3 regions of the Ectobacillus polymachus genome follow, and region 3 is predicted to be linked to each of the others. Evidence: riboswitches for the same ligand, from Rfam matches in the RefSeq annotation. Region 3 holds a riboswitch; each other region holds the start of a gene.
What was found. A riboswitch is a leader RNA that binds a small molecule or an ion and turns the genes downstream of it on or off. The one in region 3 is predicted to bind S-adenosylmethionine.
Positions count from the first base shown of each region.

Region 1: linked by a shared signal. The riboswitch ahead of metK (methionine adenosyltransferase) and the one ahead of ACM5BR_RS13565 (alpha/beta hydrolase) in region 3 are both predicted to bind S-adenosylmethionine.
Region 2: linked by a shared signal. The riboswitch ahead of ACM5BR_RS08385 (methionine biosynthesis PLP-dependent protein) and the one ahead of ACM5BR_RS13565 (alpha/beta hydrolase) in region 3 are both predicted to bind S-adenosylmethionine.

Region 1 covers NZ_JBLREB010000001.1:2,030,866-2,041,294, forward strand. The annotation lists gene mnmL (tRNA modification radical SAM protein MnmL/YtqA) at 1-934, shown strand, start outside; gene mnmM (tRNA 5-(aminomethyl)-2-thiouridylate-methyltransferase MnmM) at 931-1,506, shown strand; gene ACM5BR_RS10400 (tetraprenyl-beta-curcumene synthase family protein) at 1,562-2,620, opposite strand; gene ACM5BR_RS10405 (alpha/beta hydrolase) at 2,634-3,416, opposite strand; gene ACM5BR_RS10410 (gamma carbonic anhydrase) at 3,485-4,003, shown strand; gene ACM5BR_RS10415 (phosphatase PAP2 family protein) at 4,139-4,675, shown strand; gene ACM5BR_RS10420 (glycosyltransferase family 4 protein) at 4,693-5,835, shown strand; gene ACM5BR_RS10425 (MDR family MFS transporter) at 6,162-7,691, shown strand; gene metK (methionine adenosyltransferase) at 7,818-9,017, opposite strand; SAM riboswitch class I at 9,154-9,266, opposite strand; gene pckA (phosphoenolpyruvate carboxykinase (ATP)) at 9,478-10,429, shown strand, end outside.
Region 2 covers NZ_JBLREB010000001.1:1,627,577-1,638,005, forward strand. The annotation lists gene metH (methionine synthase) at 1-721, opposite strand, end outside; gene ACM5BR_RS08380 (bifunctional homocysteine S-methyltransferase/methylenetetrahydrofolate reductase) at 697-2,547, opposite strand; SAM riboswitch class I at 2,676-2,784, opposite strand; SAM riboswitch class I at 2,957-3,069, shown strand; gene ACM5BR_RS08385 (methionine biosynthesis PLP-dependent protein) at 3,132-4,244, shown strand; gene metC (cystathionine beta-lyase) at 4,241-5,395, shown strand; gene ACM5BR_RS08395 (ArsR/SmtB family transcription factor) at 6,039-6,326, shown strand; gene ACM5BR_RS08400 (class I SAM-dependent methyltransferase) at 6,572-7,693, opposite strand; gene ACM5BR_RS08405 (MBL fold metallo-hydrolase) at 7,707-8,336, opposite strand; gene ACM5BR_RS08410 (DUF2759 domain-containing protein) at 8,562-8,744, shown strand; gene ACM5BR_RS08415 (ROK family glucokinase) at 8,793-9,764, opposite strand; gene ACM5BR_RS08420 (YqgQ family protein) at 9,779-9,988, opposite strand; gene ACM5BR_RS08425 (rhomboid family intramembrane serine protease) at 10,114-10,429, opposite strand, start outside.
Region 3 covers NZ_JBLREB010000002.1:601,128-611,556, reverse strand. The annotation lists gene ACM5BR_RS13575 (YitT family protein) at 1-143, shown strand, start outside; gene ACM5BR_RS13570 (GNAT family N-acetyltransferase) at 263-1,801, opposite strand; SAM riboswitch class I at 2,005-2,107, shown strand; gene ACM5BR_RS13565 (alpha/beta hydrolase) at 2,177-2,962, shown strand; gene ACM5BR_RS13560 (GTP pyrophosphokinase) at 2,998-3,684, opposite strand; gene ACM5BR_RS13555 (oxidoreductase) at 3,838-4,884, opposite strand; gene ACM5BR_RS13550 (DeoR/GlpR family DNA-binding transcription regulator) at 4,881-5,651, opposite strand; gene ACM5BR_RS13545 (GNAT family N-acetyltransferase) at 5,818-6,378, opposite strand; gene ACM5BR_RS13540 (amino acid permease) at 6,445-7,827, opposite strand; gene ACM5BR_RS13535 (C39 family peptidase) at 8,184-9,029, opposite strand; gene ACM5BR_RS13530 (C39 family peptidase) at 9,155-9,958, opposite strand; gene ACM5BR_RS13525 (metallophosphoesterase) at 10,131-10,429, opposite strand, start outside.

The sequences.
Region 1 (10,429 bases), on a different contig from region 3:
TAGCAATGATAACAAACGGTATCACACATGGAATTACCATCTCCGAAAGCAATTTGGAGAAAAAGTATACAAGGTTTCTTTAGATGCTGGATTTGATTGTCCAAATCGGGATGGTACGGTTGCATTTGGTGGCTGTACCTTTTGCAGTGCAGCTGGATCCGGCGACTTTGCAGGGAACCGCGCAGAAGATGTTGTTTCACAATTTTACAAAGTAAAGGAAAAAATGAATGAAAAGTGGAAAAACGGAAAATGCATGGCCTATTTTCAAGCCTTTACCAATACGCATGCACCAGTTGAAGTGTTAAAGCAAACCTTTGAACCTGTTTTAGAACTACCGGGAGTTGTGGGCATTTCCATCGCGACGCGTCCAGACTGCTTACCAGATGATGTCGTTTCCTATCTGGCTGATCTTAATAAACGTACGTATCTCTGGGTGGAACTTGGCTTACAAACCGTTCATGAACGAACTGCTCTTCTTATCAACCGAGCGCATGATTATAAAACGTACGTAGAAGGAGTCGAAAAACTTCGTAAACATAATATTCGCGTATGCTCGCACATAATTAATGGTTTACCGCTTGAAACGTACGATATGATGATGGAAACGGCCAAAGAAGTAGCCAAACTTGATATTCAAGGAATTAAAATCCATTTACTCCATCTCCTCAAAGGGACACCAATGGTGAAACAGTACGAAAAGGGACAATTACAATTTCTATCCCAAGAAGATTACGTAAATCTCGTAGTGGATCAGCTTGAAATAATCCCTCCCGAGGTGATTGTGCATCGTATTACAGGAGATGGTCCTCCTGATTTAATGATAGGACCAATGTGGAGCTTAAAAAAGTGGGAAGTACTGAATGCCATTGACGCAGAATTTGTTAGACGGAACAGTTGGCAAGGAAAATGTAGTGATAAGGAGATAGATGAATGAAGCTAGAAGGAATATTGCCATTTGCCAGAACGCTACTGAAGGCTGCCGTTTCTCAAGGAGATATTTGCGTAGATGCCACTATGGGCAATGGTCACGATACATGCATGCTAGCTGAACTCGTAGGAGAATCTGGAACGGTATATGCATTCGATATTCAGGAGCAAGCATTGGAACATACAAAAGCTCTCTTAGATGAAAAACATTTGGAACATCGCGCTGTGCTCATTCATGATAGTCATGGAAATCTCGCTCGCCATCTACCAGAACATACGCATGGTAATATAACCGGAGCTATTTTCAACCTAGGATATTTGCCTGGGGGAGATAAAAGCATTGTAACAAAACCAGAATCTACGATTGCTGCTATTACACAGCTCCTTGCTGTTATGGCGGCTGAAGGAATCATTGTCCTTGTTATTTATCATGGGCATCCGGAAGGAAAAGTGGAGCGTGATTCTATTCTTTCTTTCGTAAACGGGCTCGATCAAAAACAAGCTCATGTGCTACGTTACGAATTTGTTAATCAACAAAATGACCCTCCATTTATTATTGCGATAGAAAAGAGAAAATGAAAAATGCCCATCTACTAATAGTCTTTAGTGGATGGGCATTTTTTTGGATGCTTTATTATTGCGCTCTGTTTCGATACATTTTGCCATTTAAATAGAAAAAGTACGAGGTTAAACCTCCATACTTGACAATTTTCTTTGCCATTTTTCTTATCTCTTTTTGTTCATTTACCTTTTGATCTGACATATAGACACCAAGGAGGCCATAATTAAGTAGCTGATGAAACTTTGCATCTGGCAAAGTACGTACGTGTTGATTACTTTCCTGTACAAAATGCTGAAGACGTCTTAAAGTTTGTTCCTTATTTTCATAATAGCTACAAAAATTTAAGTCTCCACCCAGACGATCTTCCTCTTGATCAATAAAATAATCCAATAAAATGTGCAAGCCTTGTACGTAAGGAAAATATCCTTGCCTTATTTTCATAATCGTTTCTTCACTTAGCTCCTCATGAAAGGAATAGGAAACAAGACAAAAGATTCCAAGCGTACTACCCGCACATGCGGAGAATTCAAACCATTCCATCGCAGGTAGTTTGTTTTCGTAAGAATGAAACCAGTTTTGTAGACGACTTTCTCGTTCCTCTACCTTCACATGCTTATGTACTTGCAGATCACAATAATAGCCTGCAAGCTCATGAAGGATTGGAGCAATTTTCGCATAATGATGCGACTTTTGTAAGATCGTTTGACACGTTTCTACGAGTTCGTGTAAATAGCCACCATCCTCTTGATCCTCTCGGTAGCGATAGTAATTAATAGGAGCTCTGCCAGGCGTAAGTGCATGTAGCATTGATTCATGCAGCGCTTCAAAGTCTAGCGGATCCATAGAGGTACTTCTGTCACATAAATTATCAAGATAATCACTTATGGTTTGATAGGCAACAACAAAAGAGATACATTCTTTTCGGTATTCTCTTGCTAGCAGCGCTAGTATTGCACCACCTTCGCAATGAAATGTTTTCGCTTCTATGCTGGCGAGTGCTTGCTTCCTTAGCTCACCATTTGGAATTTCGTTTGCTCTTTTTGTCCAGTAGGCAAGTTCCTCATGTACATATGGCATAACCCCTTTATACACCTTTGCCATTAAAGTGATTGGATTCTTCGGCACATTCATTTACTTTCCACCTCTATTTACCCATATGAGCTTGTGTAAAATGGTATGCGTACGTAAATACTTCATCTTTCTCGTATTCATTAAACAGCTCATGATAGCAATTTTCCCACTCTTTATATGCTTTATCATCAATCTTTAATTCATCAAACCAAGTTCGAACCATTGTTTTATCTACAATTTTATCTTCACACGCCTGCATCAACAGGAGCGGTACATTAGGAAATTCATCTCGTTTATCGGTAGCTTCCTTGATTCCTCTTTGAAGTTCACTATACCATCTTACAGAAACTTTTCGTAAATATAAGGAATCGTTCTCCATGGCATCACGAATCTCCTTGTTTCTCGTTGCCATCTCAACAGTAAGATTCGATGAAACAAGCAGACTTGGATATACCCAATTCATCACCTTTGATATAGCTCTCAAATAAGAAGGGGGCTTAGATAGGATACCAAGACATGGCGAGCTTAAAATAACACCATTTACATCTAGTTTAAATTCTTGCATCATACGAATGGCAATCAATCCGCCCATACTATGCCCCAAAAGAAAAAGTGGTAACTGATAGGATTTCGCTTCTTTTACCCATTTTGATGCTTCCGTTATATAATCATCAAAACTGTTAATATGTCCTCGTGATCTGGAGGTAGTTCCATGACCTGGTAAATCTCCTAATACGACATGAAATCCAAGCTCTTTCCACATGTCAGCGAGCGGCCGATAACGATCATGATGCTCCATTGCACCATGTATCATAACCATAACTGCCTTCGGTTCTTCCGCTTCCCATTTCCACATGAATACTCCCCCTTTGTACTTCTATATGCTACACTATGAATAATTGAAAAGAAAGGTGGTTTTCCGTCTTGATCTATCCGTTTCATGACAAAACCCCGAACATTTCCACAAGCGCTTTCATCGCTGATTATGTTACGATAACAGGCGATGTAACTATCGGGGAAGAAGCAAGCATTTGGTTTAATACCGTGATTCGCGGTGATGTTTCGCCAACTATTATCGGCAATCGGGTAAATGTACAGGATCAATGTACACTTCATCAAAGTCCAAAATACCCACTTATATTGGAAGATGATGTAACTGTCGGACACCAAGTCATTCTACATAGCTGTACGATACGAAAAAATGCGCTAGTTGGAATGGGGTCTATCATTCTTGATGGAGCTGAAATTGGCGAGGGATCCTTTATTGGGGCCGGTAGCCTTGTTCCTCAAGGAAAAATCATTCCACCAAACTCGCTCGCATTTGGACGTCCTGCTAAAGTCATTCGTGAATTGACAGAGGAAGACAAACAGGATATGGCACGCGTCCGCCGTGAATATGTAGAAAAAGGCCAATTTTATAAAGGACTACAAAACAGCAAGTAAAGCCTTCGCTTTGCTTGCTGTTTTTTTACATATCTTAGGATGGGATTTACATTTTCTTATTACTTACTCAATATATTTTTATTAAAATGATAAAGCAGTTCCAAATATTTTTTAGTAGGGAGGTGCTGCTGGGTGATGTCAAAATCAATCAGCGCCTTATATGAAATAGAATGTCACATTTTTAAGAGAATTAATCGGTATTTTGAAAGAAAAGCACTGAATATGTATTTCCGCACGATAACTCATATGGGCGGAGCTACCTTTCTAATTACTGCCGTTATCGTTCTCCTTCTATTTTCTAAAGGATCCTTACGACAGGCTGTTATTACAAGTGCTATTTCTCTTACGATTAGCCACATTCCCGTCCAACTTTTAAAAAAGCTATATCCAAGAAAAAGGCCATATTTAATGGTAGATGGTACGAAATATCCCATTAATCCTTTAAAGGATCATTCCTTTCCTTCTGGACACACAACTGCAATTTTTTCTGTTGTCGTACCTTTACTATTATATATGCCCGTACTCACAATCATTCTCGCTCCAATTGCACTTAGCGTAGGTATTTCACGAATATATCTTGGCCTTCATTATCCTTCAGATGTTCTTGCAGGCTTATGCCTTGGAACGCTTACTGGTATCATCTCTTATTATCAATTTTCATTACTTTTTTGAAGATGGAGGGTTTATGGATGAAAATTGCAATTTTTACGGATACATTTACGCCTCAAGTAAATGGAGTAGCGAAAACGTTAGATCGATTTACAAAGTATTTGGAACGCCAAGGTATTGAATATTATGTTTTTGCTCCGCAAAATACAACTGAAGAAAACGTCATGATAAATGTAAAAAAAATTAAAAGTATCCCATTAGCAATTTATCCTGAATGCCGAATAGCGATTCCAAATCCTGGTTATTTAAAAAAGGAATTGCTTGAATTTCAGCCAGACATCATTCATGTAGCTACACCTTTCAATATGGGACTATTCGGTATGTACTATGCAAAAAAATTAAACATACCTTTAGTAGGATCGTATCATACTGATTTCGATGCGTACTTACAGTATTACAAAATGGAATTTCTATCTACTATGCTATGGAATTATTTACGTTGGTTTCATAGTTCCCTTCAAAAAACATTCGTTCCTTCCTACGAAACATTAAAGCAATTGAAAAAGAAAGGATTTCGTGATCTTCATATTTGGAGTCGCGGAGTTGATTGTCATTTATTTCATCCAAACTATCCACAACAAAGTATTCGTGAAACTTATCATATTACAGCACCGTATATTCTCTCTTATGTAGGACGAATCGCTCCAGAAAAAGACATCGATACATTGCGCAAAATTATAAAGGACGTAAATAAGAAACGCGACAAGCAAGTACACTGGCTGATTGTAGGAGACGGTCCTCTTGCCCCAGAATTAAAAGAAGAATTTAAAGACAATATAACATTTACTGGCTATTTGAAAGGAGATCAATTAGCACAGGTTTATGCTTCTTCAGACGTAATGGTATTTCCATCACCTACTGAAACATTTGGCAATGTGGTATTGGAATCTCTTGCTTGCGGAACACCGGTTGTTGGAGCAAATGCTGGTGGTGTGAAAAACATTATTTCTCCTAATAAAACCGGCTTCCTATGTACCCCTAAAGAAGTAGATGAATTCTTAGTGTCTATTCTTTCTTTATTAGATGATGAATCCAAACGAAAGAACATGAGTATTGCAGCTAGAGAATATGCACTTACACAAAGCTGGGATAGCATATTTGAAAATCTCCTTGGACACTATGAAGATACGATTCGTGTTCCTGTTGCAGAGCTATTAGCATAATTTCTCTAAATAAAAATCGTTTTGATAAAGTGAAACTTCCATCAGTGGGGTTTTTTCATCCCCCACTGATGGTTAGTTGAACCAATCGGACTTTTACGAGCAGTTGACCCCCACCTATCTTCCTTGCTTCTCTCTGAATCTTAAGGTGGGGGTCTTACTGCTCGTTAAAGCGGGATAAAAAAGACCGTTTTGCAGAGTAGTGCAAGATTTATCACTCTGCTTACCGGTCTTTTTTCTTTCCATCCTTCTGGCTTGAATAATAAGGGATATGTCGATAAAATAATAGTCTTATTAGACTATTATTTTAATGAAGAGGAGACAAAAACATGGTGTCAAAGGAAAGTAATCTTCGATTCGTTGTTGCTGGTTTATTATTAGGTATTTTAATGGCAGCAATGGATAACACGATTGTAGCGACTGCAATTGGTACCATCGTATCTGATTTAGGCGGTCTGGATCAATTCGTATGGGTTACCTCAGCATATATGGTTACCGTTATGGCTGGTATGCCTATTTTCGGGAAATTATCAGATATGTATGGTCGTAAACGTTTTTTCGTATTTGGAATTCTTCTATTTTTAATAGGATCTGCGCTTTGCGGTACGGCACAAAGTATGACTCAGCTTAGTATTTATCGTGCCATACAAGGGGTTGGTGGCGGTGCCCTGCTACCAATTGCATTTACGATCGTCTTTGATATCTTCCCTGTTGAACAACGTGGTAAGATGACCGGATTATTAGGTGCTGTATTCGGTTCTGCTAGTGTATTTGGCCCTTTGCTAGGTGCATACATTACAGAACACCTTAGCTGGCATTGGATTTTCTACATTAATGTACCAATCGGGGCACTTTCCCTATTCTTTATCTTACGTGCATACAAAGAATCAAATCCTCCTAAGGAACAAAAAATTGACTGGTGGGGTGCAGCTACTCTCGTTTTATCGGTGGTTAGCTTAATGTTCGCATTAGAACTTGGCGGAAATAAATATGCATGGAACTCTACTCAAATCATATCTCTATTCGTATCGTTCGGCCTTTTCTTTATCATTTTTCTTATCGTTGAAACAAAAGTGAAAGATCCGATTATTTCATTTTGGATGTTTAAACGTCGTATATTTGCGATATCACAAATAATTGCGTTTTTATATGGTGCAACCTTTATCATTTTAACCGTATTTATTCCTATCTTTGTTCAAGCCGTCTATGGAGGATCTGCTACAAATGCCGGACTTATCTTAACTCCAATGATGTTAGGATCCGTTGTAGGTAGCGCAATTGCAGGTGCGTTTTTAACGAAAACAAGTTATCGAAACTTAATGCTTCTTTCTGTCGTATTCTTTTTTACGGGAATGTACCTTCTCAGCACATTAACTCCGCTAACAGCACGTACACTTGTCACAATCTATATGATCGTAGCTGGCTTTGGCGTTGGATTTTCATTTTCATTACTTCCAACATCATCTGTTCATAATATTGAACCACACCATCGCGGTTCAGCAAATTCTACGAACTCCTTTTTCCGTTCATTAGGTATGACTCTAGGTGTTACGATTTTCGGATCGATTCAAAGTAATGCATTTACAAACAACTTAAAGGATGCCTTTCAAGGAATGGGTACAAATCCACTTGGTGCGATTGGAGATTCTCGTTCCATTTTTGAAACGAGTATGCGAAGTAAAATTCCTGCTCCGATTTTAGATAAAATTGTGGCAGCCATGTCTTCTTCTATTACGCATGTATTTACACTTGCTTTGATTGCAATTGCTGTTGCCTTCATTGCTATTCTATTTATGGGAAATTCTCGAGTTACCGTTTCAAAGAAACAAACTAACGCCAAAACACAAGGCGCAAAATGAATAAGTGGCAGGGAAAAGCAAAACAAAACGGATTATCTTCAAAGGGAATGGATATTCTATAAAAATGTAAAAAAAAGAGAAACCTCTAAGGGAATGTTCCTTAGAGGTTTCTCTTATATTACTTTATTATAGTCCTGCTTGTTTCTTTAAATCCTCTGCCTTGTCTGTTTGTTCCCAAGGAAGATCAACATCAGTACGACCAAAATGACCGTATGCTGCTGTTTGCTTATAAATTGGACGTCGAAGATCAAGCATCTTAATGATTCCAGCTGGACGAAGATCAAAATTCGCACGAATTAAATCTACTAGAACTTCTTCAGAGACTTTTCCTGTTCCAAATGTATCAACGGAAATGGACACAGGCTGCGCTACACCAATTGCATAGGCAAGCTGAACTTCTGCTTTATCTGCAAGACCGGCAGCGACAATATTTTTTGCCACATAGCGTGCTGCATATGCAGCTGAACGGTCTACTTTTGTAGGATCTTTACCAGAGAATGCACCGCCGCCATGACGTGCGTAGCCACCGTACGTGTCTACAATAATTTTACGTCCTGTTAGACCAGCATCTCCTTGTGGACCGCCAATTACAAATCGGCCTGTCGGGTTGATAAAGTACTTTGTCTTTTCATCAATTAAATAAGCCGGTACAATTGGTTGAATGACATATTGTTTAACATCCTGCTCTATTTGTTCACGGGTAATTTCAGGATGATGTTGGGTTGAAATTACAATCGTATCAATGCGAACAGGCTGATTGTTTTCATCGTATTCTACGGTTACTTGCGTTTTACCATCTGGACGTAAATATGACAGTATATCATCTTTACGAACTTCTGCTAGACGACGAGATAATTTATGTGCAAGAGAAATAGGAAGAGGCATTAATTCTTTTGTTTCATTACAAGCAAAGCCGAACATTAATCCTTGATCACCGGCACCAATTGCTTCAATTTCAGCATCTGTCATAGAGCCTTCGCGAGATTCTAAAGCTTGGTTTACGCCCATTGCAATATCAGGAGATTGTTCATCAATAGAAGTCAGCACAGCGCAAGTTTCTGCATCAAATCCATATTTTGCACGGTTATAACCGATTTCACGAATTGTTTCACGAACAATTTTAGGAATATCTACATAAGTAGAAGTTGTAATCTCTCCTGCAACTAATACTAAACCAGTTGTTACTGATGTTTCACAAGCTACGCGTGCATTTGAATCCTTCTCTAAAATGGCATCTAGAATGCTATCAGATATTTGATCACAAATTTTATCTGGATGTCCTTCAGTTACAGACTCAGATGTAAACAGACGACGCTTTGTTGTCATTAGTAACCCCCCTTTTTTCTATTATTACGGAACTCATCTCTACATGTTACGTGGCATACTTACAATTCCCAGTTTTTAAAAATAAAAAACCTTTCCCCTTGAGGAAAGGTTAAAATTTGCTCATGTTTGCCTTTCACTCTTATCGTTCAAGGCTTAATTAGCCTTGCATCAGGTTTAGCACCTTTTCACTTTGAGAGTGAGGTTGCTGGGCTTCATGGGGCCTGTCCCTCCGCCAACTCAGGATAAGAGAGTATCCGTCCAAATGTATATTATAGTAAAAACAGCTGCTTGTCAATAAATTTTCATATTTGGAGGCAGTATAATCTCATATTTTGTCGAATAACTTAAATTAAGTAAGAAACAAATATTAATAAATAGTATACGTTATTTAAGTTAATATGTTATACTTAATGCAGAATGAGGATCATATTTCATAAATCACATAAAGGATGGTATGTATATGAGTACTGTGAATGTCCACACTGAATTACAAGCACTAATTAACGGAAGCAACGCGCATGTTCAATCAAGCGTTCCTCAATTAGTAGAAAAAGTTTTAATGAAAAAAGAAGGCATTTTAACTTCTGCTGGCGCTGTTTCTGTTGCAACAGGTAAATATACAGGACGATCTCCTAAAGATAAATTTATTGTTAAAGATGCTATTACAGAAAACAAAGTAGATTGGGGTTCAGTTAACCAACCAATTTCACAAGAAATATTCGATAAATTATATGCGAAAGTAATAGAATACTTAAAAAATAAAGATGAAATATTCGTATTCAACGGTTATGCAGGAGCAGATAAAGCTTATCAAATGCCAATCCAAGTTATCAACGAATATGCTTGGCATAATTTATTTGCACAACAATTATTTATTCGTCCAACTGAAGCTGAATTAGAAAATCATGTTTCAGAATTCACAATTGTTTCTGCTCCAAACTTCAAAGCAGATCCAAGCATTGATGGAACAAACTCAGAAACTTTCATCATCGTTTCCTTTGAAAAACGAATCGTTTTAATCGGCGGAACTGAATACGCTGGTGAAATGAAAAAAGGTATCTTCTCCATTATGAACTTCTTACTACCTGAACAAGAAATTTTTTCTATGCACTGCTCTTCAAATGTTGGTGAGGAAGGCGATGTAGCTTTATTCTTCGGTCTTTCTGGAACGGGAAAAACAACATTATCAGCAGATGCAGACCGTAAGCTAATCGGTGATGATGAACATGGTTGGTCTGATAACGGTGTATTTAACATCGAAGGCGGATGCTATGCAAAAGTCGTAAATTTATCTCGTGAGAAAGAACCACAAATATATGATGCAATAACATTTGGTTCTGTTTTAGAAAATGTTATTGTTGACGAACATACTCGTATTCCAGATTACAATGATGTAACTCTAACTGAAAACA
Region 2 (10,429 bases), on a different contig from region 3:
CTGATAGACCGTTTAAAGAACGAATTGATTCCCTCATAAACTCTGGTCCAGTCGCACAATTTAATCCGACTGATAATGGCTTTATATGCTCGATTGATAAATAAAATGCTTCAATTGACTGCCCAGCAAGTGTTGTTCCCATTGGTTCAATCGTACCAGAAATCATGACTGGTACTTTCTTATTTAACTCTTGGAAAGACCGTTCTATGCCAATACAGGCCGCTTTCACATTTCGCATATCCTGACTTGTTTCCACCAATAATACATCTACTCCACCTCTTAGAAGGCCAAGTGATTGTCTCTCATAGGATTCAACTAATTTATCAAAAGTCACACCGCCTGTAACGCTAATAGCCTTCGTCGTTGGTCCCATGGCACCCGCAATATAAACTTCCTTACCCGATTGTTCTACTGCCTTTCTTGCAATTTGTACGGCTAACTCATTCATTTCTATATCATATTGTTCAAGGTTATAATCCTTTAAAACGATCTTCGTAGCCCCAAATGTGTTCGTTTCAATAATATCTGCTCCTGCATCAATGTATGCTTGATGAATAGCTAAGATAAGATCTGGACGAGTTTTTATTAAATATTCATTGCATCCTTCAAATTCCTCTCCGCCAAAATCTACAGCAGTTAAATTTGCCTGTTGTATCATCGTTCCCATAGCTCCGTCCAGAAGTAAAATTCGTTCCTCTAATGCTTGTTCAATTCCCCGCATGTCGTTGCTCCCTTTCTTCTTACTTTTATATATCGTACGAGTTCTTCTGATATCTCAAATTTTTGAAATGGAGTGATGATATACACACCATGAAATAACTTCATTGCCTCATCAATTAGTTCTTTTGCAATCTTTAACCCTTCCTCTACCGCATTCTCAGGAGCTAGATGATTATCCATCCGTTTTCTTACTTCATCTGGTAACGTAATTCCTGGTACTTCGTAATGCAAAAAATCTGCATTTCGTTTACTAACGAGTGGCATGATTCCAATAAATATTGGCGTTTTAAAATCTTTTACTGCTTCGTAGGTTTTTCGTAACACTTCTTTATCAAAAATTGGTTGTGTTAAAAAATAGTCCGCACCGGCAGCAATTTTTTTCTCCATCCTTCGAACTGCCCCGTCAATGTATCGAACATTCGGATTAAAGGCAGCTGCAACTGAAAAAGATGTCGGAACGCCGATAGATTTACCTAATGGTGAGCGCCCATCATTTAACTCCTTTATCATCCGAATTAATTCGAATGAGGATACATCGAATACTGATGTTGCTCCTGGAAAATCTCCAACTCTTGCCGGATCTCCCGTTAGCGCTAATACTTCATGTATGCCTAAGGAAGACAAACCTAACAAGTGCGAATGTAAACCAATTAAATTATGATCACGACATGTTAAATGTGCGAGAACTGGAATATCATAACGTCTAAGGAGTGCCCCCATTGCCATATTTGAGATACGCGGGCTGGCTAGTGAATTGTCAGCAAGAGTAATTGCATCTGCTCCTGCTCGTTTTAAAGCCTTTGCTCCTTCAAAAAATCGTTGTGTTTGCAATTGTTTTGGTGGATCTAATTCAACAATAACCGTTGTTTCACGTTTCGCCTTTTCAGCCAAAGAAGATACTACTGCTGTTATAGGCTGTATTGTGACAATAGGTGAAGGACGATGCTTAATCTTCTTCTCGTTAACTGGCGCTTCACCATTCAATGCGTGTCTCATTGCTCGAATATGTTCTGGCGTCGTACCGCAGCAGCCTCCAAGCAATCGTACACCTTGCTCGATAAACCTCTTAGCCATCTGTTCAAAATAATCTGCAGTACCTTTGTACTCATAGCGTCCATTATCATATTTTGGCAATCCAGCATTTGGGTATGCGGATAAGTATCCTTTACTAGGTAAGGATACTGTTTCTAATGATTCAATCATGCGCAGCGGTCCCAAGTGGCAATTTAATCCAACAACGTCGGCTCCTTTTTGCTGTAATTCATCTAATACTTGTTCGATGAATCGTCCACTTTGTGTAAGCCCTGCTTCGTGTAAGGCTACTTGTGCTACAATCGGCAGATTCGTTGCCTTCCGTAATACGCCAAGTGCGTGATAGAGTTCAACTTCATCGTAAAACGTTTCTAGAAGAAGAGCATCGGCCCCTTCTTCCAATAGTGCGCTAGCTTGCTCCATAAGCATAAATTCCCGCTCAACTTCTGTAGTCATAACAGATCCTATATGCTTCATACCACCAATTGTTCCAAGTACAATCGTATTCGCTTTCGCAGCTTTTCTAGCATTTCGAACTGCTTCTCGATTTATTTTTTTTACTTCATTTTCTAAACCATACATACGAAGTTTCCCTTCGTTGGCTCCGTATGTATGTGTTTGAATGACATCTGCTCCTGCTTCCACGTACAGCCTATGGATTTCAGTAATTCTTTCAGGCTCTGTTACATTCAACTCTTCAAAGCAGCTTTGCAAACCGTATGAATGGAGCATTGTTCCCATCGCTCCATCTCCTATCAGGATCCCCTGCCCAAGACTATCTACTAAGTTGCCCATATGTCACACTCCCCATATTCTGCTAACCCAAAAGAGGGAGATGAAAGAAACCCCTACTTTTAGAATGTTTCATTTTATCAAACAAAGGATCCCCCACTTCAAAGAAGAGGGGGATCCTTTGTTTCCTCCTCTTATCACGCAAAACCATTGTTTTGCAGGTTGTAGCACCGTTTCAAACATTCGTTTGAAGGTTGCCGGGCTTCATAGGGCCTATCCCTCCACCACTCTCGATAAGAGTTTCAAATCTGCTAGCTTGTAAGTGAATAATTTTTCAATTAATTTATCATGTACGACAGCAAATCGTCAATTCATTTTCAGAAAAAATATTTTTTTCTGAATACACAAAAAACAATTGCATTTTCTATCTACTTTGATATACAGTATTAAAAAGCCTTAACAATTTCATATATTCTTATCAAGAGAGGCAGAGGGACTGGCCCTGCGAAGCCTCAGCAACCATTAACAACCCTGTTAATACGGTGCTAATTCCAGCAAATTCACAATGAATTTGACAGATAAGAAGGTATAATCCAAAAAGCCTTCTTCTTATGAGAAGGCTTTTTTACATTAGAGGAGGATGAAACATGAAACGGATAGAAACAAAGCTTGCACAAATTGGCAACAGAAGTGAAGAGTGTACCGGAACTGTAAACGTACCCGTATATTTCTCAACTGCTTATCGTCACGAAGGAATTGGAAAATCTAGCGGCTATGATTATATTCGAACGGGAAATCCTACTCGAAACATATTAGAAAAAACAATTGCCGATTTAGAAGAAGGTGATCAAGGCTTTGCATGTAGCTCAGGAATGGCTGCGATTACGCTCGTTCTATCCTTATTTCAAGCAGGAGATGAACTCATTGTTGCAGAGGATTTATATGGAGGCACATTTCGGCTATTGCGTGATTACGAAGAAAAATGGAATATTCGATGTAGATACGTGAACATACAAGATCTCACTGAAATTACCAAGGTACTATCTCCTCAAACAAAGGCAATCTTTCTAGAAACTCCTACAAATCCACTAATGCAAGTTGCTGATATTGAGGAAATTGCTGCCATTAGCCAGCAGCACAATCTTCTTCTCATCGTTGATAATACATTTTATACACCCATTCTGCAAAAGCCTCTTCATCTTGGTGCTAACATCGTTGTTCATAGTGCAACAAAATATTTAGGAGGACATAACGATGTATTATCCGGCCTTGTTGTGGCAAAAGGAACTGCATTGTGCGAAACACTCGGCTACTATCACAATTCCTCCGGAGCAGTACTTAGTCCATTCGATTCATGGTTGCTTATGCGCGGAATGAAAACATTAGCTCTTCGAATGAGCAAGCATGAAGAAAATGCTAAAGTAATCGTTGATTTTTTGCAAAAAGCAAATGAGGTGACTGATGTACTCTATCCTGGGCATGGAGGCATGCTATCCTTTCGGCTGCAGCGAGAAGAATGGATTAATCCATTCCTACAATCGCTAGCTCTTATTACATTTGCAGAGAGCCTTGGAGGAATTGAAAGTTTTATCACCTATCCTGCTACTCAAACACACGCCGATATTCCATTTGAAATTCGAAACGAGAGAGGTATTTGTAATCGGCTGTTACGTTTTTCAGTTGGAATTGAACATATAGCCGATTTACTTACAGATTTAAGGCAAGCGTTTGATACTCTTCATAAGGAGGTAGGAGCATGAATCCATCCTTTTCTTTACAAACAAAATTACTTCATAACAATCACAAAGTTGAAACACAGACAGGGGCAGTGAGCGTTCCCATCTACAACACAAGTACATTTCACCAGCTAAGCGTGGATAAGTTTGGAAAATACGATTACAGTCGTTCTGGAAATCCGACTCGGGAAGCATTAGAAGAAACCATCGCTGAATTAGAAGGAGGCACGAGAGGCTTTGCATTTTCATCGGGAATGGCTGCCATCTCCACATGCTTTTTACTTTTATCCCAGGGTGATCATGTCTTAATTTCAGAGGATGTATACGGCGGTACATATCGAATCATTACAAATGTTTTATCTCGATACGGGATCTCCCATACATTTGTAGATATGACAAATATGGAAGCAGTTACGAAAGCGATATTACCAAACACAAAATTATTCTATATTGAAACACCATCTAATCCTCTTTTAAAAATTACAGATATCAGGAAAATAACAAGCCTAGCAAAACGAATCGGTGCTCTTACTTTTGTTGATAATACGTTCTTAACACCTCTTCTGCAGCAACCGCTTGCGTTAGGAGCTGACATTGTGTTACATAGTGCAACGAAGTTTATTTCCGGCCATAGTGATGTTACAGCAGGATTAGCAGTCGTACAGGATGAAAAACTTGGCGAGCGCCTTGCCTTTTTACAAAATGCATTTGGTGCCATCCTAGGGCCGCATGATAGCTGGCTTGTCTTGCGAGGAATCAAAACGATGCACGTTCGATTAGAACAATCCTCACATTCTGCTGAAAGACTGGCTTTATTTTTACAAAATCACGAAAAGATACAACAGGTATACTATCCTGGACTAACAGAGCATGATGGCTATGAAGTACAACAAAAGCAAGCAAAACATGCCGGTGCAGTTCTTTCCTTTGTTTTAGAAAATGAGCAGGACCTCCATACCTTTTTAGAACATATTACATTACCTGTTTTTGCAGTCAGTCTAGGAGCTGTAGAATCAATCCTCTCTTACCCTGTCACAATGTCCCACGCAGCTATGGATGAGGAAAAACGTCAAAAGCTTGGGATTACACGTTCACTTTTACGCCTTTCCGTTGGGTTAGAAAACTACGATGATTTACAATATGACTTTACAAACGCCTTATCACAGATAAAGTGAAACTTCCCTCGGTGGGGGTTTTCTCTCATCCCCCACCGAGGGTTAGCAAAGGCCAATACGGACTTTTACGGGCAGTTGTCCCCCACTTAGCCTTCTCCGATCTCTCTAAGCCTTGAAATGGGGGTCTTACTGCCCGTTAAAGCGGGATAAAGTGAAAATCTTCAAAAACAGGTGTTATCATATTCAGATACTAAAATCTAGAAAAATTTAAAAAAGAGGTGATGAAATCCCATTCTCATCATCTCTTTTTTTAGGAAATACATCTATAGCAGCCTTATGTATGCTAGAGGAAACTATTACGTATGTACTATATATAACAGAGTAAATATGATACAATGATTGTGCTATTTATTACAATATTTTTACAAATTATATACAAATAAATCCGCAAATTTACATTCAATTAAAATTTTAACTCATAAGTAAATATACTCCATTTGTAACTGTCAATTCAGTCTGTTTTTATATCATATTTTGGTTAATTTGAATACCATTACCTAAAATATGAAGCCTAATTTACGTAGCTATCTCTTTTCTTACGTTTTCTTTACTTTTCGACTAAACATTTGCAATCGGTATACTATTTATCATAAAATTTTGTTATGTATGGTGCTATTCGTATATATGGAGGTGTAAAAAATAAATGTTTGATTCATTTCGAGACGGAGAAGAACAATTCGAAGGAAATGCAGAAATGTTAAAGGTACTCGCGCATCCTGTTCGCCTTTGTATTGTGAAAGGATTGATTGAACGTGGAGCATGCAACGTATCTACTATGTACACATGCCTTAACATGCCTCAATCAACCATTTCACAGCATCTAGCTAAGCTTAAAAGCGCAAAAATCGTAACAAGCGAACGAAAAGGGTTGGAAATATATTATAACGTAGAAAATAAAAAAGTAATCCAACTCGTAAATGTATTATTTTAATTAGGGGAAAAGGTAAGCAACATTCACTTCAATGTTGCTTTCTCACTTTCTAAATCATTATCCACTTGTCAAATTCTCCTTTAATCTCCCTGTTGTATATAAATCAATACCAGTGCACCGAACGTATCTCATTGCATCTTATGGCTACAAATAACGGATAATACGCTAATTCAATAGGAATTTCAAATACCATTTTCCGATAGCCTTCTGCTGCTTTCCAATCATCAAGAAACAAATGATCCAGATTACGCCATCAACATTGACGTATCCAGCAAATTACCTACAGAAAAAGACGAAACTCCTTTTTGCTGTATACTTACATGAAAATAGTCACTCATACTCCCTTGTAGGATAAGCGAACGAATGGCACGGTTTTGTTTATTCTTTTCAGAAAACGGATTGTTATCATTATGATTCATCAACTTTTGCATAATACCTGTTGATAATAAAAAGCGAGTTTGCTTTACACGTAATACAGTCTTTAAACCAACTTCCTCGCCCGCTTTTTCTAATTCATCCCAATGTATATGAGAAGTAATATCCATCTCACCTGGATGCAGCAAAGGATTTCGGATGAGCTGATGCTTATAATAGCCGCGTAAGCTCCCTTCTCGGTGAAGAGGATGCATCCATTCCTCATTTGTATATCCATAGTCTACAGAAATACATATCCCTTGTTCGATACGGTTTGCTAATTGATGCACAAACTCGCTCATTTGTAGTGGAATTTCAAACCGTTGTCCATCTTCCAAATGAAGATTATGACTGTGTAAATATTGCAATATAGCTTTATTTTGTAGAGGAACTTGTTTTTCAACGAGTTCATCCTGTTCATTCAATGTAACAAGTACTTCCACTAAACCATGTTCTGTATTTTCAATAACCTCTACAGGAAAGGCATCAAACAATTCATTGGAAAAAACAATACCCGAAAACGAAGAGATCTGTTCAATTGAAGTAAGCTGTTTTACATTAGAAAATGGATGTAGCTTTTGCTGCTGCAATTTACGATGATAAGGACTCGTTTCGACAATTATATATTGTAATGATGAAAACGTATTAGGAGATTCTTTCTTCCATTCTGTTAGAACATCAAATGCAAAACGTCCTGTACCGCCGCCAATTTCACAAATGATGGGTGGTACCCATCCACCTTCTACAAGCTTAATAAAAAATGAAGCAAATTGCTGTGCATATATAGAAGAAATATTACTACTAGTAAAAAAATCGCCTTGTCTGCCTATTTTTTCTTGCTCCTTCATATAATAACCATAGGTTTCATCATATAAAGCAAGTTGTATAAATGTACGATACGAAATCGCATGCTCTGGTGACGCTTGAATCGCCTTTTTTATGACAGAATGCATGATGTACTTCACCTCAGCTTAAAAAGGGATTGTTTTCTTTTTCAGTACCGATTGTCGTTATAGGTCCATGTCCGCACAATACCTTCGTTTCATCTGGAAGCGTAAATAGCTTTTCTTCAATAGATGAAAGTAATTGTATCATACTGCCCTCTGGCAAATCGGTACGACCAATGCTCATTTGAAAAAGTGCATCTCCTGAACATACAAGTCCTGCCTCGCTGAAATAGTAAGAAATGCTTCCTGGAGTATGTCCGGGCGTTTCATAAACATAACAAGAAAATGACCCTACTGTTAATGGACCTTCCTTTTCAATGATATATTCGGCTGATTTAAGAATGATATCTTCACTCATTACAAAATGCATAGACCGATTTAAAGCAGGATTAACTAACCAATTCTCTTCGTTCTTATGCACATAAACCGGAATATTATAAGCTTCGCGAACTACATCTACTGCTCCAATATGATCAAAGTGAGCATGAGTAAGTAAAATAGCCTGTGGCTTTAAATCGTTATCATGTAAATAAGTAAGTAATTTATCTCCTTCTGCTCCTGGATCAAAAATAATACATTCATTTTGATCATTAGATACAACATACGCATTTGTTTGTATCGGTCCCAATGGAACTTGTACCCATTTCATTGTATATTCTCCTCTTCCTATACTAATTCATCTCATAAATAACATGTCAAACAAGATAAATCAGCAAAAATAGTTATTTTTTTTATCATACAACATTTTATACCGTATGCAAAAGAAAAGAGTGAATTCGTTTTCAATTACTCTCGACTTTTCGCATAGGTGAATGTACAATAAAAAATATAAATAGAAAATATTGTAAATTAAATAATTTAGAGGAGGATTATAATGAAGTATAGTGTTGTTATTATCTTTTCTCTTATAGCTCTTCTGGCTTTATATGGTGTGTTTAAAACAATGAAGGAAAAGAATAAGCTTGGGGCCTTTTTTTCCTTTTTAACGCTAATCGTCTTTGGGTGGTTTGCTATCATGACCCTATGGAATAATGGCTATCCTCCAGTTGGCCATTAAAAAAGCTCTGACATGCAGAGCTTTTTTTATAATGGTTTGGTACATCTTTTAGCTATTCTCTAGTTTTTTCTTCGCTAACCATGAACTTCCAATTACACCTGCATCATTACCAAGCGTTGCAATTGCAAGCTTAGTACTTTTTGCAACTCTAGGAAATGCAAATTTCACAAAGTTCTTTTGAATTGATGATAGGAGCAGCTCACCAGCACGAGAAACACCGCCACCAATCACAACCAACTCTGGATTTAAAGTGTTTGCAATATTCGCTATCGATAATCCTAAATGAAAGGTCATCGTTTCCACAACGGAATTAGCAAGCTCATCTGTCTTTGCTGCATCAAATACATCCTTTGCAGTAATCGTCCCATTCTTCTTCCATATATCACGTAATAGACTTTGCTTCTCACTGTTTTGAAGCGCTTCTTTTGCTAAGCGAACGATACCAGTGGCAGAAGCGACCGTTTCCAAGCATCCTGTTTTTCCACAATTGCATGTGGCACCATGTTCTGCGATTACGGTAATGTGTCCAATTTCCCCTGCTGCACCACTTATTCCCTGTACAATTTGTCCATTTGCAATGACACCACCACCAACACCAGTGCCAAGTGTAATACAGACTAAATCGGTAGCCCCTGCGCCAACACCTTTCCACATTTCCCCAATAGCCGCGACGTTCGCATCGTTATCAACTGATACGGGTAATCCTGTTGCTTCTTCAAGCAATTTTTCAAGAGGATAGTCTTTCCATCCAATATTAACTGTTTCATATACAACACCTGAGCTTAAATTGACCGGACCTGGTGCTCCTATTCCAATACCGGCTAATTTTGACTTTACTTGTCCTAGTTCCGTTAGCTTCTCATCAAGAGTTCTTGCTATATCCTGCGTAATATATAATCCTTGTGCACTTGTATTCGTCTTAATTTCCCATTTATGTATTATTTCACCTTCATATGTAATAAAAGCTAATTTGATGGTTGTGCCTCCAAGATCGACCCCAACTAACCATTTATCATTCATCGTATACCATCCCTTTATTCTGATTTGGATTTTTCTTTTTCTAGCTGCATTTCATGCTTAATGATTAGACTCAACGAATTATATTGTTCGAGTTCAATAAGCGCGGATTGATATAGCTCATGTAATTCATCATGCATAAGCTCTAAATCTGCCAAGCGGTCTCCCGTATAAATAATCGTTCCAAACTTTTTTAATACTTGTTGAATGTCATAAATGGATGTCATCCTATCACCACCATATTTTACTAAGAAAACGTTCTCATACAACTATTATAAAAAGAACAAACAATAGCGTCAATTTACTATCATTTGCTCTTTTGTCAAATTATCAACATTTTAGTCGATTGTACTTACTGATATCCATACCATAGTAAACTACCGAGTAAAACAATGGAAAGTGCAAGAGCCGCTCCTCTTTTCCATATCGCAAGTTTTTGATTTGGCACATGGACGATACTAGCTGCTAAGAATCCTCCTACTAAACCTCCAATATGCCCAGCGTTATCAATACCTGGTACGATGAAACCAAATAATAAGTTTATTACGATTAATGTAATTACATTTTGCAGTACTCCCTTTGAAAAAATATGGGAATAGGTATATGTAATATATAGAAGAGCACTAAAGCAACCAAAGATTGCAGTTGAGGCCCCGGCTGAAACATTA
Region 3 (10,429 bases):
ATCATGTGAAGAAAGTCATCTACACCGTTATCACCCGTTACGAATTAGGTGAAGTAAAGCGACTCGTTCGTGAGGTGGATCCAACTGCGTTTATTAATATTACCGAAACAGTTGAGGTAGTAGGCCGATTTAAACGAATATGAAGTAAAAATGGATAATTAATCCAATTTTATAATAAAAAGAGACCGTTAGCTAGAGCATCTTTGAAATATAAGGTGCTAGCTAACGGTTTTTCTTTAGCATCTAGGAATAAAAACATTCCTTACTTTTTATAATGAATCGAATACAAGTCACGTCTACGATCTTTAAGCTGACGCACCGTACCAGACTGACGCTGTCTTCGCAAAATCTCTAAATCAACATCTCCTATAACAACCATTTCAATGTTTGGATTGCATTCTCCGACAATACCATCGCGTGCAAATTCAAAATCAGACGGCGAGAAAATGGCTGATTGAGCATATTGAATATCCATATTTTTAACCTGTGGCAAGTTTCCGACTGTGCCTGTGATAACCGTATATACTTGATTTTCGATTGCGCGTGCTTGGGAACAATAGCGGACACGCAAATAACCTTGACGATCTTCTGTGCAAAACGGCGTAAAAATGATTCGAGCTCCTTTATCGACTGCAATGCGAGCCAGTTCTGGGAATTCGATATCATAACATATTTGAATAGCAATTTTCCCACAATCCGTATCAAATACTTTCACTTCGTCGCCTTCACTAATTCCCCACCATTTTGTTTCATTTGGTGTAATATGAAGTTTGTATTGCTTCTCAATCGTTCCATCCCGGCGGAATAGATAGGATATATTGAATATTTCCCCATCCTCTTCGACAAAGTGGGAGCCGCCTATAATATTGACGTTATATTTCACAGCTAAATCAGTAAACAAGTTAATATAGTCCTCGGTATATTCGCTAATCCGTTGAACTGCAAGGCTTGGAGACTTCTCCTGCATAAACGACATCAGCTGGGTTGTAAATATTTCTGGAAATACAGCAAAGTCAGAGCCCGCATCAGAAGCAACACCAGTGTAATATTCTACCTGCGTTGCAAATTCTTCGAAGGAATGAATTTGCTTCATCATATATTGGACTGCACAAATTCGAACTGGTAATGAAGTTTTATAATAACGCTTTGTATTCGGCTGATAATCCACATTATTCCATTCCATCAAGGTAGCATACTGCTTCGATGCTTTATCATCAGGAAGGTATCCTGGGTTAATTCGCATCAGCATAAAACCGTTTAATGCTTGAAAGGATAAAACGGGGTCATATATTTTATGATGAATGACTTCATCTACATATTCTCTCGGAGATAAGGTATTTGCATATTTATGATAATTAGGAATCCGCCCGCCAATGATAATACTCTTTAAATTCAGCATGCGAGCTAGATCCTTACGCGCCTCATACAAGCGATAGCCAATTTTCATACGACGGTATTCAGGATGTACCATAACCTCAATTCCATACATATTGTAGCCATCCGGATTGTGATTTGTAATATAACCGTTATCTGTAATATCATCCCATGTATGGCGATCATCATATTCATCAAAGTTAATTAACAAACTAGAGCAAGATCCTATTATTTTTCCTTCGAATTCTGCACAAAATTGTCCTTCTGGAAAATGCACGATATGGCTCTCTAATTGCCCCTTTGTCCATGGATCCATTCCTGGAAAACAAGAAGCTTGCATAGCAATAATACTATCGATATCCTTATTTTCAATATTACGAATTAGAATCTTCTTCTCGAATTTTTTTAAATCCAATTGATCAGACATACTATATACTCCTTTTATTCCGTTCAAAAAAGAATTTTGAGAACGGTGTACTACATTCCATTTCTTAGTATACCTCAATTAAAGGGAGGATTACATGAGATCTAGAATTGTACTTTTCATCTAAATGAATACGAATCACTTTATTGACTTTCATGAAAAGAGATGATAGGATAAAACCAACTATACCAATATGAATATTTGTAATTTTATCAAGAGTGAACGAGAGATCTGGCTCTATGACTTCACAGCAACCTCCTTTAGGAAAGGTGCTCCTACCAGCAAAGCAACTGCTTTGGTTGATAAAAATGGAGGAAACTCTTTTTGCAACCAAAAGCAGAGAGAGTTTTTTATTTTGTTAATAAGGAGGATATGCATATGAAAAACTCATATTCGATACTATCAGGAGCAGAACCATTTTTCTTTGCAGGCAATGACATTGGTATTTTAGTTTCGCACGGATTTAATGGCACACCACAAAGCATGCGATACGTTGGAGAAAGGCTTGCAGAAAGTGGATATACTGTTTTAGGAGTTAGGTTGGCGGGACATGGTACGCATTACAAGGATTTGGAGCGATGCTGCTACGAGGATTGGATGCAAAGCCTTAAGGAAGGGTATGAACGCCTTGCAAAGCATTGTAAGTACATTTACATTGTCGGACAATCTATGGGCGGCACACTCGCCCTCACGCTCGCCAGTTCTTATAGATTTGCTGGCGTAATTACCATTAATGCTGCATTCTCGGTTCCGTGCTATGAAGCCTATGAATCTACAAGCTCACCAAAATATATTGATGAATCACTTCCAGACACGAAAGACTCTTCTGTGCATGAGATTGTTTACGATACAGTTCCTGTGTCATCTATTAGACAGCTCCTTCGCTTTATACAGGATGCAAAAACAAGCCTATCATCCGTTCTCTGTCCTGTCTTACTGCTTCATTCGGTAGAAGATCATGTCGTCCCTGCCTCATCTGCACATCAAGTCTATGATACGATTGGCTCTACCGAAAAAAAATCTATTCCTCTAATGAATTCCTACCATGTTGCATCAATGGATTTTGATAAGGACCTCATTGTAAGCTACTGCAGGCAATTCATCGAAGGGAAAGGAAGCCTTCTGAATTCTTGCGGGCGCAAACTTAACACATCAACCATCTAAAAAACGAGCATCGGATTATTCCGATGCTCGTTTTGTTACATGAGGTTTAAGATAGATCTTCCGATTAGTTGCTGACTAGGAGAATCCTGCTCCTCTTTACCCTTTATTTGTTCCATTTCATCTTTAATTCGTTTCATCTTTGCATCTAAATATTGAATCATTTCCGCAGTTTCTTTTAATTGATTGGTCAGCCGCTCCGGAACCGTCTTATCAAACTTGTAATAAATTTTATGCTCTAGGCTTGCCCAGAAATCCATCGCTACCGTTCGAATTTGAATTTCCACCTTCACATGCTCCGTTCGTGTTGAAAGAAACACTGGTATTTCCACAATAAGATGCAAGCTTTGATAGCCATTTGGCTTTGGATGCTGAATATAATCCTTCACCCGTAAAATATTGATATCATCCTGGCTCTGAATAATTTCAAAAATTTCATAGATATCCGAAACGAAGGAACACGTAACACGAACACCAGCAATATCATGAATATGTTCTTTTGCATTCGCTACTGTTATCTCTAGCTCTTTGCGTTCCAGTTTGTTGACGATGCTTTCAGGGCTCTTAATTCTCGATTTAATATGTTCAATTGGATTATGCTGATGTACAAATTGAAATTCTTCATTTAGTATGGTTAACTTTGTATCTATTTCATCTAATGCGAATTTATATATAAATAAAAAATTCTTCCATTCTGCAATTTGTTCTTGAATCATTTGACGCATACATGTATCACCTTTTCTTCTATTTTCTGATACTACTTATACTGTATCAAATTCTTATGAACTTTTCATGAAATCTATATGACTAGTTCATGACAAACAGATTGCAAAGAAGAAAGATAAAGTGAAACTAACTTTGAGTTATCCGCCCAAAGCTTAGTTTTGTAACTGGATAGCACGGCGTTCCTTACTGCTTTGCATAGCTGCATGAATGATACGAATCGTTTGTAAGCCTTCCTCTGGCGTAACGGGATTGGGCTTTCCAAAACGAATATGCTCAAAAATTCCTCTGTAGTAGGCGGCATAATTGCCAGGTACCGTTTCAATTTGTTGCAGGGTTTCTGTCCCGTCCTCTTCCGTTATAAGGCGTCCATACATCTCTGGATCATCATTACCGAAGTCCTTTTTTGTTGGATTTTCTCCAGCCTTCAGTTTGCTTTCTTGACCATCTAATCCGTACTTAATAAAGCTTCCTTTGCTTCCATGTACTAGAAATTTTGGTCCTTGGCCCATTACAATTGAACCAGAATGAAGCAAAACACGCAAGGTCTCATAGCCCATAATAATATGGAAATAATCATCAGTAAGTCCGCCTTTACGCTGGGCAAATACGTCTGCCATCACAAACTGCGGCATGCCAAACAAATGCAAGGCTTGGTCAATTAAATGAGCGCCTAGATCATATAACATGCCGGATCCTCGTTCTGCTCTTTCTCTCCAGCGATCCCGTACATTCGGACGAAAGCGATCGAAATGAGCTTCGTAAGTCGTAATCTCTCCTAATGTACCTTCTTTCATCAATTTTTTTATCGTTAGAAAATCATGATCCCAGCGTCTATTTTGATATACGCTAACCATAACACCCTGTTCGTTTGCTAATGTAATCAGATCTTCGGCCTCTTTAGGATCAATAACCATCGGCTTTTCTATAATCACGTGCTTGCCGTGCATAATACTTTGTTTTGCCATTTCGTAGTGAAGCACATTAGGCGTTGTTATAACAACTAGTTCGATTGAATCATCGTGCAGGATCTCATCTATTGTAGAAACAACCTCAACCTTTTCTATATCACGGCTAACCCTCTCCGCATCGCTTGACATCACTTTTACTAGCTCAAATTCATCTAACACGCGTAAAAAGGGCGCATGAAAGGTAGCACCTGAAAACCCATATCCGACTAGACCAACTTTAATTGCATTCATTTCGTTTCCTCCTGTGTTTCATCTGTAATGATAAGCGTAATATGATATTCTTGTAACTTTGCTTGTAATTCTTCTGGCGGTGCCTCATCGGTTATTACAACATCAATGTCTTGCCAGCTGCCTACCTTATGTAAAAATTCTTTTTGAAATTTCGAATGGTCCGTTACTAAAATAACCTGATTTGCTGCTTGAATCATGCCTTTTTTTACGTAGGCTTCCTCCTCATCTGGGGATGTTAATCCTTGAATTCCTATCCCGCAAGTACCTAAAAACAATGTATTTACACGATATGAACGAAGTTCTTCCGTTGTGCGCGGCCCAATAAAGTTCCGATGAAATGGATTAAACTTACCGCCAAGCGCATAAAGTATCACATTCTCATTATCACTAAGCACCGTTACGATATCGATAGAATTTGTAACGACTTTCACCCTCCGTTCCCCAATCTGATGTGCAACTAATCCGACCGTAGTTGACGTATCAAGCAAAATCGTATCTTCATCGTGAATATACAAGCTTGCTGCTTTTGCAATTCTCTCCTTCCTACTTGATATCTCTCGCTGTAAATACGAAGTAAGTTGGGGGTGACTTGAAGGAATAGCTCCGCCTTTAATACGAACAATGGCTCCTGTTTCCTCAAGTTTTACGAGATCTCGTCTTGCTGTATCACGAGAAACATGAAATACATCAATAATATCTTCCATGCTAATTTCCGGTTTGATTTTTAGTATTCCCATAATCTGCTTAAGCCGTTCTCTTTGTAGCATTGTAATCCTCCGTTCTTATTATTACCTTAAGAATATCTATACCCCTAACTATAATCAAGTAAAATAATTAAAATTATATATAAAATTAATTTTTATACTTAAAAATCTCCTCAAAAAAATTCCTGAAACAATTTGTTTCAGGAATCTTAGTAATCTATAACTCATCTTATCTCGTTTTCGCATAGATACAAGTATCTCGCAAGCCCGTTCCATCGATAGAGACCATATCATTCTTTAATATACCTTCCAATATAAATCCTAAGCGTTCTGGAACTCTACGACTCTTCAAGTTGTTTGAATCACAGCGAATTTCTATACGTCTTGCTCCTAGCTCCTGCATCGCAAAACGATTTATGCCTTCCACCGCTTCTGTGATATATCCTTGCCCGCTCTTAGTCGAACGAATCCAATACCCGATTTCAAACTTCGGTACGCTCCAATCAATTCGATGCAGCCCCGAGGATGCCACAAACTCTCCTGTTTCTTTCAAGAAGACAAGAAGTCGTAAATCTTCACGCTTCCAATATTGAATAATGGCTTCACGCAGATTTTCCTCTGTTTTTTGATCCGTTTGTTCCTCGCTTGCAAAGGGTAGCCATGGTTTTAAATCCTCGATAGATTCCATAATCGCCTCATACACCGCTTTGCCATCTCCTGGCCTTGGCATGCGAATATAGAGCCGCTCTGTATACAATTCAGTTGGTACCTCAATCAATAACGGATTCATAGGAAGCCCTCCATCTTTTTCATTCATGGTAGTACTTCCTAATTTTTCCGTCAAGAGAACGGATGCTTATTTTGATAATTTACTATGCTTATATCCATACAGCATGTAGAAAATAATCCCTATCACAAACCAAATGAAAAATCCAATCCATGTAATGACGGATAAATGAACCATTAAATAGCCACAAGAAAAAACAGCTAACAGAGGAATAATTGGTACGAACGGAACTCGAAATCCCCGTTTTAAATCCGGATTTGTTTTACGTAAAACAATTACACCAATCGATACGACAATGAAAGCAAACAACGTACCGATATTCGTTAAATCTGCAAGTTGTCCAATTGGAATAAGTCCAGAGAAAATAGATGCCATAATTGCCGTGACCCAAATGCTCTTCGTCGGCGTTTTCGTTTTCGGATGAACAGTAGATAAACCCTTCGGTAAAAGTCCATCACGGCTAATCGCAAAGAATAGACGGGTTTGTCCATACATCATAACAAACAATACGGTAGTAATCCCTAAAATTGCACCAAGCGAGATGAGACCAGCTGCCCAATCTTGATGAACATATTGGAGAGCAAACGCTACAGGATTTTTCACATCCAATAGCGTATAAGGAACCATCCCTGTTAATACAGCAGATACACCTACATATAACACTGTACAAATGAGTAAGGAAGTGATAATACCAATAGGCATATTCCGCTGCGGATTTCGAACCTCTTCTGCTGCTGATGATACCGCATCGAAACCAATATAAGCAAGAAAGGCTGTAGCTGCCCCATTAATAACGCCAGAAAATCCGAATGGCATAAACGGCGTCCAGTTTGCTGGCTTTACAAATTTAGCCCCTACTACAATAAACAACAATACAACCGAAATCTTAATAATTACCATAATATTATTTAAACGTGCTGATTCTTTCGTTCCGATTGTTAAAATTGAAGCTAACACTAAGATAATCACAATAGCAACAACATCTACATACGTTCCCTTTGCAGGATTGTAGGCATTGCTAATTGCAGTCGGAATGGAAATGCCAAAGCCTGAAAGGAGCCCTTGAAAATATCCAGACCAGCCACTTGCTACGACCGAGCAGGCAAGTCCGTATTCCAATACGAGATCCCATCCAAGAATCCAAGCGATCAGCTCGCCAAATACAGCATAGCTATACGTATACGCGCTTCCAGATACAGGGACAACAGAGGCAAATTCTGCATAACACAGTGCAGCAAATACACAGGCTAATCCTGATAGGATAAAGGAAAGAATAATAGCAGGACCAGCATGCTCTGCAGCTACGACTCCTGTTAAAACAAAAATACCTGTGCCAATTACCGCACCAACCCCGAGCATCGTTAAATCAAACGCTCCAAGTGATTGCTTTAAACGCGTTTCTGCCTTACCTGACAGCAACATGGTAATTGATTTCTTCCGAAACAAGTTCATATATCATAACTCCTTATTAAATAGTTAAGATGCATACTATGCAAAAAGTTTAGAATTTACAGAAAATTTAAAATATAAAAATATTCATATGAATTATTTTACAATACTATCACTCCTATGTAAAGATATAATCTTTATACAAAATATTCCTAGACACACAAGAAAAAGACTATCATGACTGATAGTCTTTCATTCTTTCATTTTCACTCCACTGATTTTCCTTGTAATTGCTTGAATGAGACGGATCAACTGTTATCATCAATTCTAGCTTAACTATGCAAATTACTACTATTTCATACTTGATATTCCTATATTAGTAAAAGTTATTACTTTGCTTAATAATCTTATCGAAATGATTAGGTATAACTAATTGCTTGACTGCCCATTTGTACCCATGCCTGTTCGAATGCTTGCCGTGATACCGCTGTTTTGGGACCGTCTGCAAGAGGGTCATTAATATATACATATTGTTCATCATAGCCTACGATTACAACGCTATGTTCACTGTACGTAATTTTGACATCACCATCATTTGTATTCCAAGTGGTAAATTCATCATCACTTAGCGGCGCAAAGGTACTATTCGTAATAACCCAAACTGGCGCTCCCTTGTCTATATACGTATATAATTCCTTCACATCTTTTCCTGTCAAATCAACCGCACGTGATGGCAAATATTGTTGTGCCAATTGGAATATAGGTCCATGATAGACGCCATAGCCTGAGTTATCTAAAGAATATATATCTCCAACAAACCCATCATTAGGATTCCCGCGCACATCATCATTATCCATAAAAGGAACGGTTGGAATCTCTTTGGCAAGCGTCATTTTATCTACAGATACACCTGCTGATTGGAGAAGCATCGCTAGACTCGTCACCTCGCAGCCGCGCTCAAGTTCTGGCAATTGCTGAATAAACGGAACATTGCTCACCATTGAGCTTGTTTGGGCGTCTGTTACCGTAGACTGCTTCATTTCCGTGACCGGTTGATTCTCGGTAGCTGGTACTCCTTCTTTATTCTCTGATGCCTGTACCACGTCCTTATTCTCTGGTGCTGTCGTTTCTTTTGGATGGCTTACTGCTTGTGCCTGATTGGTAGCTATCTTTTTTAAAGATAAGTCATGATATATATATACGCCTGCTGAAATAAGCAGAATAATTAAGAATCCGATACTATATAGGAACCGATGAGAACGCATAGCTTCTGTCACTTCCTTATCATTACGATATTCTGTTACATCTATATTTTCAAATAATCAGCTTAATTTTTGCTTAAAAAATGCAAAAAAGAAGGAAACAATCGACTTCCAATTGTTTCCTTCTTCTAAATCGGCTCATAGCTTATTGCTTGGCTCCCCATTTGCACCCATGCCTGTTCAAAGCTTTGCCGAGGCACAATCGTTCTTGGTGAATCCGCAAGCGGGTCATTTATGTATACATTCTGTTCGTCATAGCCTACAATTACAACACTATGCTCATAATATGTAATTTTAATTGTTCCAGAGCTCGTATCCCATGTTTCAAATTGATTATCATTCAGCGGTGAGAATGTTGTATTGGTAATTACCAGTACAGGTACTCCTTGATCAAGCATATTATAGATTTTTTTTATATCTTGTCCTGTTAAATCTATGGCTGGCCGCGGTAAGTATTTTTTTGCTAATTGGAAAAGTGGACCATGATAGACACCAAGCCCTGCTTTCGTATGAGAATAAATATCCCCGACAAATCCTTCACTTGGATTCCCATAGTGATTTCCTTGATGAAACGGAACTTTCGGAATTTCATTTGCTAATGTCATTTTATCAACTGAAACTCCCGAGGATTGAATCAACATCGCAAGACTCGTTACCTCACAGCCACGTTCTAGCTCAGGAAGCTGCTTTATAAATGGAACGGTATCTACGAATGCCCGCTTCGATATAGAAATCGGCTCATTCTTTAAAACGGGCTGGCTTTGCGTTGGAGTGCTAATCTCTTGTTTGACATCTTGCTTTTCTTGCTTGGCATCTACGATTTTAGGAAAATGTAGTTGTAAATGGATAGTAGGAATCTGAGGTAATGATCTGCTAAACAATACGAGGAAAGCAGCCATCACCATACTACTTATATAATGGATTGTACGCATTCAAGATACCCTTTCCTATAAGACGGTTTCTGCAATGATTAGAACGAATTTTTTTTAGGCATTTCTTCGTAGGAGACTGGCTAAAGTACTTCTCCCTATTCTTCATTCTATAGCAATAATGAATGGAAAAGGTATTATATTTCATTATATCACAAAAAATTCCTTTTTCCGGTCATCTAAACGTTATCTCGATTTGAATAATCTCGGATCTGCTGCCGAGCCGCAAAGGTGGACCCCAAAATCCAAAGCCAGATGAAACAATGGCATGGAAGGTGTCCCGCTTGAGAAAGCCCCAGTCTAATTCAAAGACTCTTTGTGTGATTAGATGATTTGGCGCCATTTGTCCTCTATGCGTATGTCCAGATAATAATACATCCACCCCTGCTGCTTGTGCTTGCTTCAGTTCAGCTGGTTGATGATCCATAGCGATAATGGGGAGAGATTTATCTAGAGAACGCATGATTTCTTCAA